One region of the Pantoea sp. CFCC18177 genome, then DNA from elsewhere that is predicted to be linked to it. Evidence: predicted binding sites of a transcription regulator. Region 1 holds the regulator's gene; the other holds the start of a gene.
What was found. The regulator PurR, encoded in region 1, represses purine synthesis genes. The targets are predictions, from matches to a motif close to CANGCAAACGTTTGCNTG.

Region 1 (7,233 bases):
AAAAGTCTCGCCTGTCTACTACGGTGCAAAAACTCAAGCTGAAGAAGCAAAGCAAGACAGAAACCGCGCTGCACAAAACCACCCGTAAGAAATCCCTGCTGAAATCGCCAGCAAAGAAATATGGCCATCAACGCTTAGCCAAAAAAACGCGTGAAGTCGATGATGAAGCGCTGGAGCTGACCGGCATTCGCATGAGCAAATCACACCGCCAGCGTTATCAAAAGGCGCGTGAAACAGCGATGACCAAATTGATGGGCCAGTTGGGCAAACCTTATCAGTGGGGTGGCACCTCGCCGAATACAGGTTTCGACTGCAGTGGTCTGGTGTGGTACGCCTACAAAGATTTAGTCAAATACAAATTCCCGCGCACTGCGAATGAGATGTATCACTTGCATGATGCCGCGCCGATTAAGCGTCAGATGCTCGAAAAAGGCGATTTAGTCTTCTTCCGTATTAATAATCGTGGCACTGCCGATCACGTAGGTGTCTACCTTGGTAACGGTAAATTTATTCAGTCACCGCGCACCGGTAAAGACATTCAGATTAGTGCGTTGGGTGAGGATTACTGGGAGAAGCATTATGTTGGTGCACGCCGCATGATGACGCCGAAAACCATTCGTTAGTCGTTGCGCAACGTATAAAAAAAGCCGGATGCTTTCACAGCACCGGCTTTTTTTATACGCTTTTGTTTAATGCAGGATGGCCGTAAAGCTGAACGCAATAATCATTAACAGTGCGCCAACCGTGGTCATCAGGGCCAGCTTCAGATCTGTACTCATCACTACTCCTTAGTCACACTTTTATTAGGGTTAAAACAATTTTCGCACAGCGTCAGGCAAAAATCTCGTGTTATCCGCGCCAGCTTGCTAGAATCGCCGCCTTTCGTTGCGCAACCCATTTTGCGCATGCTGTATTTACAGCCTGCTGAAGCGATTTTTCCTGCCTGAACAGGCAGCGTTGACCCAAATTTTCGGGTGCAAAACCCTTCGCAGACGCAAACGTTTAACAATATACTTATCAGTACGTTGCGATAAGCCGGGGAGTACCTTTTTCATGGCCACAATTAAAGATGTAGCAAAACGCGCGGGTGTCTCCACCACCACGGTTTCGCATGTCATCAACAAAACGCGTTTTGTCGCAGAAGAGACGCGTAACGCCGTTTGGGAAGCAATTAAAGAATTGCACTATTCCCCCAGCGCCGTTGCGCGCAGTTTGAAGGTCAATCACACCAAGACATTGGGATTGCTGGCGACTTCAAGTGAAGCTCCCTACTTTGCTGAGATCATTGAAGCGGTTGAGAATCACTGCTTCGAGCGCGGCTACACATTAATCCTTGGCAATGCGCACAACGACCTGCAAAAGCAGCGTGCTTATCTCTCGATGATGGCGCAGAAGCGCGTCGATGGTCTGTTGGTCATGTGCTCCGAATACCCAGATGACCTGCTGCAAATGCTGGAGGAGAATCGCAATATCCCGATGGTGGTGATGGACTGGGGTGCTTCGCGCGGTGACTTTACCGATACCGTGCAGGACAATGCTTTCCATGGCGGTTATTTGGCTGGGCGCTATTTGATCGAACGTGGTCACCGCGATATTGGCGCGATCCCGGGACAACTTGAACGCAACACGGGCGGTGGACGCCACGCTGGCTTCTTGCAGGCAATGAATGAAGCCGGGGTCACGGTGCGGCCAGAGTGGATTGTGCAGGGTGATTTTGAACCCGATTCAGGCTATCAGGCGATGCAACAAATCTTGAATCAGAAACAGCGTCCAACTGCCGTATTCTGTGGTGGCGATATCATGGCAATGGGTGCGATTTGCGCAGCCGATGAGATGGGCTTGCGCGTCCCGCAAGATATTTCCGTGATCGGGTACGATAACGTGCGCAACGCGCGCTTTTTCACACCAGCGCTCACCACCGTGCACCAACCGAAGGCTGAGTTGGGTGAGAAAGCGCTCGAAATGTTGCTGGATCGCATCACCAGCAAGCGTGAAGAGCCACAAACGATTGAGGTTCAACCGACCTTGATTGAGCGCCGCTCCGTTGCCGATGGCCCATTCCGCGACTATCGCCGCTAACCTCGCGTTTCGCTGAGCCATTCGTGGTTCAGCGTCTCTGCATCACCCAGATAAGCCAGAAGCCAATCCAACGCGGGTGATGCTCGCTGCTCTGACCAACTGACACAGCAAGGGCTGTCAGGAAACGGCTGCGGCAGTGGCAATTCCACCAGCGTGCCTTGATCCAACAGTGGCCGCGCTAAATGCCCTGGCACCATGCCGACACACAATCCCGCCTGCAAACAATCCATTCCGGTTTCCCACTCCGGCACCACCAAACGCCGCTGATTGTCCAGGGTCCAGGTCATACGTCTGGGTAATGCGCGAGACGTATCTTCCAGCACCAGCGATGGCCAGGCACGCAATATTTCATCATTTAATTCTGTATTGTTGACCAACGGATGATCGGGACTGACAACGCAACGCCAGTTTAAGGCCCCCATATCCTGAAAGGCGAAACGCCCGCCAACCGGAACCGCCTGCGTTGCGCCAATAGCGACATCAACACGCCCGTCGGCCAGCGCATCCCAGACACCGTTGAACACTTCGTAGCTGATAATCAGCTCCATATCCGGGAAATGACGGTAAAAATCTTTCACCAGTTGTCGGGTGCGCTGGGGTTTGACGATGCAGTCCACCGCGATGCTCAACTGTCCGCGCCAGCCGTTCGCCAACTGTTGGCACTGCCTGCGCGTTGCAAGCATTTTTTTGATAACAGATCGCCCTTCACGGACAAAGTGCTCACCAGCTGGTGTTAAGACGACTTCACGATGCTGACGTTCAAACAACGGAACCGCTAACCAGGTTTCCAGTTGCCTGACGGTATAGCTGACGGCAGAAGGCACACGATGCAACTCTTGCGCTGCCGCGCTGAAACTGCCGGTGCGCGCCACCGCATCTACTACTTCCAGTGCATGCTCAGACCACATGGATTTGCCTTCAAAATTTTTAACAGCAGATTGCAAATATTAGCGTTTCACAAACCATAACGCACTCTTTTACACTCCCCGGCGTTCAATCTGCCAATGAGAATCACTATGTTGTCTTCAAAAGGATTTCTGCCCTACCTTGCCTTGCTGAGTATGCTCGGCTTTCTCGCCACGGATATGTATCTGCCCGCTTTTGGTGACATGCAACGCGATTTTGCCACGGCTCCGGGTACGATCAGCGCCAGCCTTAGCCTGTTTCTCGGTGGGTTTGCCTGTGCGCAGGTGTTTTGGGGCCCCTTGTCGGATCGCTTTGGTCGTAAACCAATTCTGTTGGCAGGATTGACACTTTTCGCCTTGGGCTGCCTTGGCATGTTGTGGGTAAGAGATGTAAACCTGATGCTGGCATTGCGCTTCGTACAGGCTGTGGGCGTCTGTGCGGCGGCCGTGAGCTGGCAGGCACTGGTGGTGGATCGCTACCCGAAAGCACAAGCCAACAAAGTGTTTGCCACCATCATGCCTCTGGTCGCGCTCTCGCCAGCTTTAGCCCCATTGCTGGGTGCCTGGCTAATGGGACACTTCCATTGGCGCAGTATTTTTATCGCGCTCACAGCGATCACCGTTTTGCTGCTCATTGGCACCCTGCAACTGACTGCCCGCAAAAAGGGTCAGGCTGCAAAGGTTGCGCAACCTGGCTGGCTCACGCTGCTGAAGACCCGCGTATACAGTGGCAACGTGCTGATTTACTCAGCCTGTTCTGCCAGTTTTTTCGCGTGGCTAACCGGTTCACCTTTTATTCTCGCCTCAGCAGGGTTAACACCCGCAGACATTGGCTTGAGCTATATCCCACAGACCATTGCTTTTCTGATTGGTGGCTTCGGCTGCCGCGCGTTGCTCAATCGTTATCAGGGTGCGCAACTTCTTCCATGGCTGCTGGTGGTGTATAGCCTGAGCATCCTCAGTCTGTTTGTGGTCGCCATGCTGCCTGCTCCATCATTAGTGGCATTATTGCTGCCTTTCTGCGGCATGGCGCTGGCAAATGGCGCGATTTACCCGATAGTGGTTGCCAGTGCTTTGGCCCCCTTCCCTCAGGCCACAGGTAAAGCGGCGGGTTTACAGAACCTGTTTCAACTCGGCCTGTGCTTTATTGCCAGTCTGCTGGTATCCGCCGGATTAGCACAAGCGCTGCACAATACGACCCTCGTGATGGTGGCAACGGTCGTGCTGGCATGGGCTGGCTTTATCTGGCAGCGTTCGCCTTGCGCACAAAGTGATGTTGCTCACAACTCTCGTCCCTGCGAAGATAATCACTAACGAAATAACTTTCGTTAGCATACTAACGATAACTCGTTGAATATTGCCCCACGTGAGCATATACTCGGTGGGTCAGCATTTCCGTAACAAATCAATAACATAATTGTATTAATTTTAAGCGACTCTGTCGCTGGGATGGCGTCTGCACGATCTTCCTCTCCTGATTTGTGCCAGACATTTCTATTCAGATTCATACCTCTGTAAAACGTCGGCTATGTGGCGCACGGATTTTCCGTGAGTTCTCTCACAGGCCTGGGGAAATTGACTATTATTTCCTCAGGTTCAAATCGGAAAGGTGATGGAGAAGCTATGAGTTCATCGTGTATAGAAGAAGTGAGCCTTGAAGAAAACCACTGGTTTCGTATCGTCAGCGAATTACTGGAACGCGCTGATGTTACCATCAATGGCACACGCCCCTGGGATATTCAGGTTAAGCACCCTGATTTTTTCAAACGTGTTTTGCAAGAAGGATCGTTGGGTTTAGGTGAGAGTTATATGGACGGCTGGTGGGATTGCGAACAGCTGGATGTATTTTTCCATCGCGTACTGAAACAACATCTGGACAAACAACTGCCTCACCATTTCAAGGATACGTTGCGCATTGCTGCCGCGCGATTGACCAATTTACAGTCGAAAAAACGCGCATGGATTGTTGGTAAAGAACATTACGATCTGGGCAATGACCTTTTTTCGCTGATGCTCGATCCTTTCATGCAATATTCCTGCGGTTACTGGAAAGATGCGGAGACGCTTGAACAGGCGCAATACGCCAAATTAGATATGATTTGCCGCAAATTGCAGCTCGAACCGGGTATGACACTACTGGATATCGGTTGCGGATGGGGTGGACTGGCGGAGTTTGCCGCGCGTCACTATGGCGTGAAAGTTCATGGCGTCACCATTTCCGCTGAGCAGCAGAAACTGGCCCAGCAGCGCTGTGAAGGCCTGGATGTCACCATTCTGTTGCAAGACTACCGCGATTTGAATCTGCAATTTGACCGTATTGTTTCTGTTGGGATGTTCGAGCACGTGGGGCCGAAAAACTATGCCACTTATTTTGACGTCGCTGATCGCAACCTCAAACCAGACGGCATATTTTTACTGCATACCATTGGTGCCATCACCACGGATATGAATGTCGATCCGTGGATTGATAAATACATTTTCCCGAATGGCTGCCTGCCTTCTGTGCGTCAAATTGCTGATGCCAGCGAGAAACATTTTATTATGGAAGACTGGCACAACTTTGGCGCTGACTATGACACCACGTTAATGGCCTGGTATGAACGTTTCCAGGCGGCCTGGCCGCAGCTGTCAGAGAAGTACGGCGACCGTTTCAAACGCATGTTCAGCTACTATCTCAACGCCTGCGCGGGTGCTTTCCGTGCGCGTGATATTCAGCTGTGGCAGGTGGTATTCAGTCGCGGGAAGGATGGCGGTTTGCGTGTAGCACGTTGATTGTGCGTGAAGCAAAAAACAAAGGCGCCGCGGGCGCCTTTTTTCTCTCTTATTCCGCGTCGTCGAGGTGAGCTAACGCTGCTGCTTCACGTTGCGCCAATACGCGCTCAACGGTTTCGACAATCGCCTGCGTGTGCGGGTCGATCTCAATGTTGACCTTATGCCCCAGCTTTTTGGCTCCCAACGTGGTGCGTTCCAGCGTTTCCGGAATCAGGTGCACGCAGAATTTGCTTTTCGTCACATCCCCAACCGTAAGGCTGATGCCGTCGATGCCCACAAAGCCTTTATGCAGGATATATTTCATTTGCGACGCATCCTGCAATTTAAACCACACTTCACGGTTGTTTTCTGACTGGATAATTTTGCAAATTTCAGCCGTGGTCATAATATGGCCGGACATTAAGTGACCGCCAATTTCATCGCTGAACTTCGCCGCACGCTCAATATTCACGACATCGCCAACCTGTAATTCACCCAGGTTAGTAATGCGCAATGTCTCTTTGATCAAATCGAAACTGACGCGATCGCCCTCAATCGCCGTCACGGTCAGGCAGCAACCGTTATGCGCAACCGATGCGCCCAGTGCCAGACCGGGCAACAACTCTTCCGGCAAACGCACAATATGGGTACGAAACAACTCTTTTTCTTCAACGGCGATAATTTCGGCCGTGCCCTGCACAATCCCAGTAAACATAATCTCAGCCTTGGTGAAGTTTGCCGTAGTTTATCACAGCTTGGCCTGCGGCGTTTAATTTGCCGGAGTTCAAACTTTACACAAATAACTTAACAAAATGCGATCAAAGTTTGGTGGAACAGAGTGCTCCCGTTACACTATGCCGCGCATTCTCTGGGGATTTCACCCCACTCTCTTGATAATTTAAGCAGGTGTTACGTGCAGAAGTATTTAACAGAAGCGCGTCAATTGCTGGCCCTCGCGATCCCGGTCATCCTTGCTCAGGTGGCTCAGACAGCGATGGGTTTTGTGGATACCATTATGGCCGGTGCGGTAAGCGCCACGGATATGGCCGCCGTTGCTGTCGGCACCTCTATCTGGCTTCCCGCCATTCTGTTTGGTCATGGTCTTCTACTGGCTTTGACGCCAACCGTTGCGCAACTCAACGGTTCAGGGCGACGTGAACGCATCGCAGAACAGGTACGCCAGGGGTATTGGTTAGCCCTGGCCGTGGCGTTGCTGATCATGATTGTGCTGTGGAACGCGGGTTATCTCATCCATGCGATGCATGATATCGATCCGCAACTGGCAGCTAAAGCAGAGGGGTATCTGCACGCCTTATTGTGGGGCGCGCCTGGCTATCTCTTCTTCCAGGTCGCTCGCAACCAATGTGAAGGTTTGTCAAAAACCAAACCGGCGATGTTACTCGGTTTTCTGGGCCTGATGGTGAACATCCCGCTGAACTATGTCTTCATTTATGGCCATTTTGGCATGCCCGCGCTCGGCGGTGTCGGTTGCGGCGTA
Region 2 (7,233 bases), on a different contig from region 1:
AAACGCTTTGAAAGCGTGCCGCTTAGTTTTGCTGACGGTTTTCCTTTCCTGCTGGTGAATATGTCGTCTTTACAGGATCTCCAGCAACGCTGCCCCGCCAGCGTTCGGGTCGAGCAATTCCGTCCTAATCTGGTGGTCAGTGGTGCCGCTGCCTGGGATGAAGACAGCTGGAAGACCCTCAAAATTGGCGATGTCACCTTTGAGATGCCCAAACCCTGCAGCCGCTGTGTGTTCACCACCGTTGGTACCGAAAGCGGACGTAAACATCCTGAGGGCGAACCACTGGCCACGTTGCAACGCTTCCGCAGCGGCCAGGATGGCAGCGGCGATATCGATTTTGGTTTGAATCTCATCGCGCTGAACAGCGGCGTGATTCGGGTGGGCGATACAGTCACCATTCTTGAGCGACAGACGCCGCGAGCTTATGGTCCAGGTGAGGTGGTAGAAACGCTGAAGCCGGCCGCCAGCAACCAGGCTGAAGTGACCATTGGCTATCAGGGAAATGCGTTTATCGGTGACAATCAGCAAGTGTTGCTGGAACAGTTGGAGATGCAGGGCTTTCGCATCCCTTACTCCTGTCGTGCCGGGATTTGCGGCAGTTGCAAGGTAACGCTGGTCTCTGGCGAAGTAAAAGCACTGAAGAAAAGTGCAGTGCGTGCAGATGGCACCATTCTCAGCTGCAGCTGTATTCCGGCAGGTGACATCGAACTGGCGTAAGCGTTTAAACAGCTCTCGCCAGGTGGGCTGCTTGTTCCTGCTGGTGAGGATGCAGGCGATCGTTCATGATCTTGATTGCATCGCCTAACTGCATGCCTTTACCGGCAACCGATAACGCATTTTGTGCCAGCAGGCACAGCGCCGCATTTTCACCGCTCTCAACCACCAGCAACTGCGCCCGCTCTCCGGTGTCCGCTAATGTCACGGCGACCATATCGCCCGCACCGGGCTGCCAGCTTTGCGCATGGCTGGTGAAATGCCAGCTTTTCGGCATAAGAGGTTTGAGAAAACGGCTGGCGACCAAGGCATTTAATACTAATTCGGCACGTTGATCGCCTTTTAATCCACTCTGACGGCAACGTTCTTCAAAAGTAAAATACAACGCGGCGTCATCCACGCAAAAACCGCTTTCATTAAAGGCATCCGGCGTCAGCATTTTACGCGAGAAGCGCGAGCGAAATAACATGCCGTCTGCCAAATCCAGCATCATGCGGTCATGCTCTGCGTCGAAATACCAACGCCAGTTGTCATCAGGTTTAATTTTCATGATGTGCCCTGTAGTTTATCGCTGCGCTAAACGGCGCTTAATTTTAAAATATACCCGTCATACTTCTAACCGCAGTTGCGTTGGCTGCGCGTGCTCACCCCAGTCACTTACTGATGTAAGCTCATGGGGATTCCCCCACTTGCCGTCTTGCTGCAACTCGAATTATTTAGGGTATATAACGCTAAAGAAAAGCTGAAAAATGCATCAGCAGCACAAAATATAAACGAGCCGAAGGGATAAATAAACCCCCCGGCGCGGGAAAGTGAGAAATGTCTTAGAGGTGGGTCACGATATCTTTAATTAACGTTGGGCCTTTATAAATGAAACCGGAGTATATCTGTACCAAGGTTGCACCGGCTGCGACTTTTTCACGTGCAGAAACCAGCGAATCAATGCCACCGACACCAATAATGGGCAAACGGCCCTGAAGCTCCTGCGACAGGCGGCGGATCACTTCCGTGCTGCGGGATTGCACCGGACGGCCACTTAATCCCCCCATTTCGTCAGCATATTTTACGCCCGTCACCAATGCACGATCGAGTGTGGTATTTGTCGCAATCACGCCGTCAATTTCATGGCGCACCAAACTGTCGGCAACCTGGATCAATTCTTCCTCTGAAAGATCCGGCGCGATCTTCACCGCTACTGGCACATATTTAAGCTGCCGTTCTTGCAGTTCTTTTTGTTTTAATTTGATCGCAGACAGAAGATCGTCCAGCGCTTCGCCATATTGCAGCGTGCGTAATCCCGGTGTGTTCGGTGAGGAAATATTGATGGCAATATAACCGGCATGGGCATACACCTTCTCCATGCAGGTCAGATAATCGTCTTTACCCTGCTCCACTGGCGTATCTTTATTTTTGCCAATATTGATACCGAGGATACCTTTAAACCGCGCCTTTTTAACGTTCTCGACCAGGTGATCGACACCGTGATTATTAAAGCCCATGCGGTTAATAATTCCTTCCGCTTCCACTAAGCGGAACATACGCGGCTTATCATTACCCGGTTGTGGGCGTGGCGTGACAGTCCCCACTTCTACAAAACCGAAGCCCATCGCGCCGAAAGCATCAATGCACTCCGCATTCTTATCAAGCCCTGCGGCAAGGCCCAGCGCGTTCGGGAAAGTCAGTCCCATGCAACTGACCGGGCGCGACGGCAGCGACTGGCAAATCAGCCCTTCCAGCGGGGTACCGCTGATAAAACGTAATTGTTGCAAGGTGAGTTCGTGCGCACGCTCTGGATCGAGCTTAAACAGCGCCGGCCGGACGATAGGATATAACATGCACTCTCCTGAATGGCGGAAGCGAGGGAAGTCGGGTGCACGCAAATTTGTGCGCCAGAATGGTAAAGGCCTCTGGCGCAAAAGTAAATTTAATCAGGTGATGCAGAGTTGATCGAAGTCAGCGCTTACCGGTATAGCGTGCTAACAGACTGCGACTTGCCTTCAAACCGTTATAAAGCATGGGATAGTACCACTGCAGTTTCATGCGCTTGCTCTCGCCGGTCACTTTACGGATCAACTGGTCGATGGTGACGTGCCACTCCTTGGGGACGTCGATGTTATTTTTGCGCATCTCAATCAAACAACCGTACATCACCGGTTCGTAATAGCGGTCCATCAGCCACTCATCGGCAGGCATACCCCACGCTTGCATAAAGCTTTCGCTGTTACCGCGTGCAATAAAGTAGTTTTCAACCCAGGCAAAAGTGGCTTTGCGTTGTGACAGCGAAGTCACCATAAAACGCTTGTAGTAATAGCTTTCGCCTGTGAGCACCACTTCCTGCGCCTGCATGTACAAGGCAAACATGTAGGGCGCATCCTCATGGTTTTGAATCGGCAGAAATTGCACCCCCACCCTTTCAATCAAATGGCGTGAGACAATACTGCTCCACAACACGCGATGCGCAGATTGGTGTGTGATCATATTGCGGAGGGTAGTGCTGCCGCCGGGAAACGCGCCCTGGATACGTCGTTGGTGAAAAAGTTGATATTGCCGCTGGGCGACGGGCAAGTCCGTAAACATTTTGGCGCCAAAGCAGAACAACTCCATTTCGGGATGCTGTGCCTTTGCGCGACGGAAATCAGCGAACAGGGTTTTACCGATGAAATCATCCGCATCCATAAAATAGATGAAGTCGCCGGTGGCAATCTCCAAACCAAGCGTGCGCGCCGCACTGACGCCGCCACGCTGCGCCTGCAACACCGTGATTTGTGGATAGCGAGCCGCCATCTCTTCTAGTAGCGCCACGCTGTTGTCCGTTGAGCCATCATCAATTACGATGATTTGCTCGGGAGGAGAAGATTGACCTACCAGCGAATCTATCGCTTCCCCTAACCATGGAGCGCAGTTCCAGTTAGGCACGATCACCGTCATGCTCACGCCGTTCATTCTCTCTCCTCAACGTTAAAGCCTTTATTGAACGGCAGCAGACGCTTGATCACCAGGCTGTGTAAGAGACAACACACTCCCAGATTGACCATGCCAATCAGCCCGAGCCATAACAGATTCAGCCAGCGATTTTGATCCCAACTAATGGGCAGGAGTGAGCAGAGCCAGGCCATAACCGCCGCAACAACCCATACCAGCAACACATCACGCGTTAACCATGCGAAATGAATGCCCGGCGCGAAGCGGCGATGCACCAGCCACGCCCACCCCAGCAGGTAGAACACGTTTTGCCCCAGCCATAACCAGCCGGTACCCATCGCGCCAAAGTGGAGAGCCGCAAAAATATTGAGCGGCACCAGAATAATGGCAAAACAGGAGAAACCTTTAACATGCAGCTTGAGGTTGCCGTTGACGTATTGCAGGTGATATAGCAAGCCACATATTGCCTGCACGCCACTGCCCAGCGCATAGAGGCTGAGGACAAACGACATCTCATTCACCACCTGCTGATTCTGCGTCCATGCCCACAACAGCGGTGCAGAGAAGCACGCAATGGTGATACTGAGCGGAGCCATAAATATCGCCACCGCTTGGGTGGTATACCGATACAGCGTCAGCGACTGGGCATCACCCTCTTTTTTGGTTTTCATCCCGGTCATACGCGGCACGATAGCCTGCATAATCGGGCTGCTCAGCAAAATAATCCCGGTGGCGGCCGTCGCGACCACGGTAAAGGAACCGTATTCGCTCAACGGCAACGTTTTTGACAGTACCAGACGGTCAATCTGAGAAATGAACGTCCATACGGCGCTGGCGTAGGCCGCACTCAGTGCGAAGCGAATAAAAGGTTTAAGTACCTGCTTTAAATTCTCATGCTTCTGTTTGCGCGCTGAAGCTGGCACCAACTGGAAACATTTGTAAATCAGACATACCGCTTCGGCGATCGAGACCAGTAACTGCCAGATAAAGAAACTCAAAACCGGATTGGAAAACAGTTGGATCACCAGGATGGCACCAAACGTTCTCAGCGTGACGATCACCAGATTGACGCCGTTGAGCCACACCTGATGTTCAAAGCCGACGATGACACTGCGATACGGGCTGGTACGCCAACGAATAGCGGCGGTGATGACCATAATCGCTACTGCAGTCACCACATCTGAAGATGGAAGATGCTGTGCATCCAGCCAATGATGCGCAATCCATGGCGTGGCCAGCCAACCGATGACCACTAAAATCACGGTCGAAATCAGGAAGAATGTTGACAGTGCGGCAAATAAAGAGGGAAACCAGATAAATTCAGCCTGGTTAGCACGATAGCGCGCGGCCTCACGCATCAACGTCGTTGAAACACCCGCATCTAACAACTGTAACCAGGTCAGTAAAATCGAAAAGAAACCGACTAAACCATACGCTTCCATCCCCAAATGATGAATATAGAGCGGTACAACCAGAATACCCGAGAGTGTCAGGTAAATCTGACCTACATAGTTGGCAATAGCGTTACGTTTAATTGACATAAGTATTGAGGTGTCTGGGAAATTTCGCTGAAAAACAGAGCCTGACACAGAACACCCTAACTGCCTACCAGACTTATTCTTAATTTTATCCTTGGTGCTAAATTAAGATTTTTGACATGCCATTTCGGCCATGAAAAAGAATTCACTGGGATGGCTAAAAATAACCAACCCCAATCTTCTCATGGGCCGAAGGAAAGTGAATTGAAGTTAAAATGCACATTATCTGTAACATCTTTAGCCGTCATGACGATAATTATTACACTTTTCTTGCAGAAACAGCCGGTCGTGGTTATTTCCTTTCTTCGGAATAAAATGGAATTACGCAGCGCGTTTTAATGTTTTCGCCACTTTAATATTCTGCAACAGAATAAACATTTCTGGCCGATGGATAAGTAGCCACTCTTTAATATTGGCTGGATCGTACTGTCCGCCTAAAAAACGAATCGCATTAATCACATACTCGGGTACTGCGGTGCCATTATAGAGCGAGAGGTAAATCATTAAGCGGAACGAGTGCAATAAATACTCTTTCTCAAGCTTCAGTTTCAACGGAGAGTGGCCCAGCGCGATTTTTAAGGTGCTGAATGCCTGCATAAAGGCGTTATAGCGCTGCAGGAAATAGTCATCACTCTTCCTGCTGTTCGTCAGTGAACCGTTACGCACGCGTTGATGATAATAAACTTTCTGGCTGACCCACGCATGTTGTGAGTAAACAAACGCCGACAAGGTGAACTGGTGATCCTCATGAACGCGGTCGCGAAAGCGGAGACGATGCTGTTCGACCAACGCTCTCTTCACGGCATAATTCCATGCAGCTGAGGTGTAACTACCATTGCACAGCAGGCGGGAAAACACCTGTTGAGACGGTTGTTTGCCGAACGTTTCATGACGGACTTTGGGGCGAGTGATGTGTCGCTGCCCCTCCTCGAACATTTGCGAACTGAAGCAGAACAGCTCGGTTTCTGGGTACGTTTGGTAGACTTGCTGTAATTCCTCCACCAAACCATCGGCCACAATATCATCTGGATCGCAAAAGAATAAAAACTCCCCTTGCGCAGCTTCAATCCCCTTGTCACGCGCTTGTCCTGCGCCAACATTTATCGTGGTAATAATCTTTACCTGTGGTAGATGCCCATAATGTTGTTCAACTAGCGCCAGCGTGCCGTCAGTCGAACCATCATTAATGATAATAATCTCATTGGGTGTACTTATTTGTTTAAGCAACGCGTCAACACATTCGACGATATAATTCTCTACATTGAATGTAGGAATAATCACAGATAACAGGACTTTAGACATAAACCTTTCCCGATAACGGTTGAAAGAAAATAAACCCTCAGGTCAATACCCGCGAGTTAAAAGCATTACGCTCAACAGTTAAACGCACGATAAACAGCAATAATGTTAATTCCGGGATCAGTTAAGCAGAGGGGTTTTTTATTTCACAGGGCCAAACAATAATTAAGTGAATTAAATCAATTCCCATACATTACGCCCATTAACCTCTTAGCTGATCTCGCTAAAAGGCGCATTAATAACTTTTACGTTTCCCGCTAGAGGGAAAGGCTGGTTACATATTTTATGTATGAAGTCATGTCTAAAATGGCTTATCTAAAGAAAATAAACAGATAGTGTTAAATACATTCTTTCAATTAAAGCTAAACGGTGTTTAAACGTGCCTTATGTTGCTACTGATTTACCTCGTTTTTTTTCTGTATTTTCCTGTTGATATTTCTTAGGGTACTCATACCCACTCAATCGACATGAGTTTGACCAAACGTAACCACGGTTACACCTCTCTTTCAGAAAAAATATCATTTCGATAGCAACGATTAGCCACGGTTTAATTCACGGCTGGTAATCAATGCATCGGGTGTGGGTGCCGGTTTTTAAGATTATTCGCAATTCGGTAGAACCACATCTATTGCGCCCATTCTGCCGCAATCATCCTTTTTGCAGTTTCTGCCTTTTTATTGCCAGATAAATCATTTAAGCCCATCCCCCTGCTCTGCCAGTATTGAACACATCAGTTCTCAATATCAGATAACCAATAACT

Region 2: the regulator PurR is predicted to act here: its motif matches at 2,588-2,605, upstream of pyrD (quinone-dependent dihydroorotate dehydrogenase).

The regions. Positions count from the first base shown of each region.
Region 1 is NZ_JBNBPL010000030.1:48,027-55,259, reverse strand. Features, by position in the region: gene ACPUC8_RS22845 (C40 family peptidase) at 1-623, shown strand, start outside; gene cydH (cytochrome bd-I oxidase subunit CydH) at 690-779, opposite strand; gene purR (HTH-type transcriptional repressor PurR) at 1,054-2,079, shown strand; gene punR (DNA-binding transcriptional activator PunR) at 2,076-2,987, opposite strand; gene punC (purine nucleoside transporter PunC) at 3,096-4,298, shown strand; gene cfa (cyclopropane fatty acyl phospholipid synthase) at 4,608-5,756, shown strand; gene ACPUC8_RS22815 (riboflavin synthase) at 5,806-6,450, opposite strand; gene ACPUC8_RS22810 (MATE family efflux transporter) at 6,649-7,233, shown strand, end outside.
Region 2 is NZ_JBNBPL010000003.1:177,266-184,498, forward strand. Features, by position in the region: gene ACPUC8_RS04980 (YcbX family protein) at 1-717, shown strand, start outside; gene ACPUC8_RS04985 (cell division protein ZapC) at 722-1,264, opposite strand; gene pyrD (quinone-dependent dihydroorotate dehydrogenase) at 1,539-2,549, opposite strand; gene ACPUC8_RS04995 (glycosyltransferase family 2 protein) at 2,668-3,657, opposite strand; gene ACPUC8_RS05000 (lipopolysaccharide biosynthesis protein) at 3,654-5,177, opposite strand; gene ACPUC8_RS05005 (glycosyltransferase family 2 protein) at 5,496-6,476, opposite strand.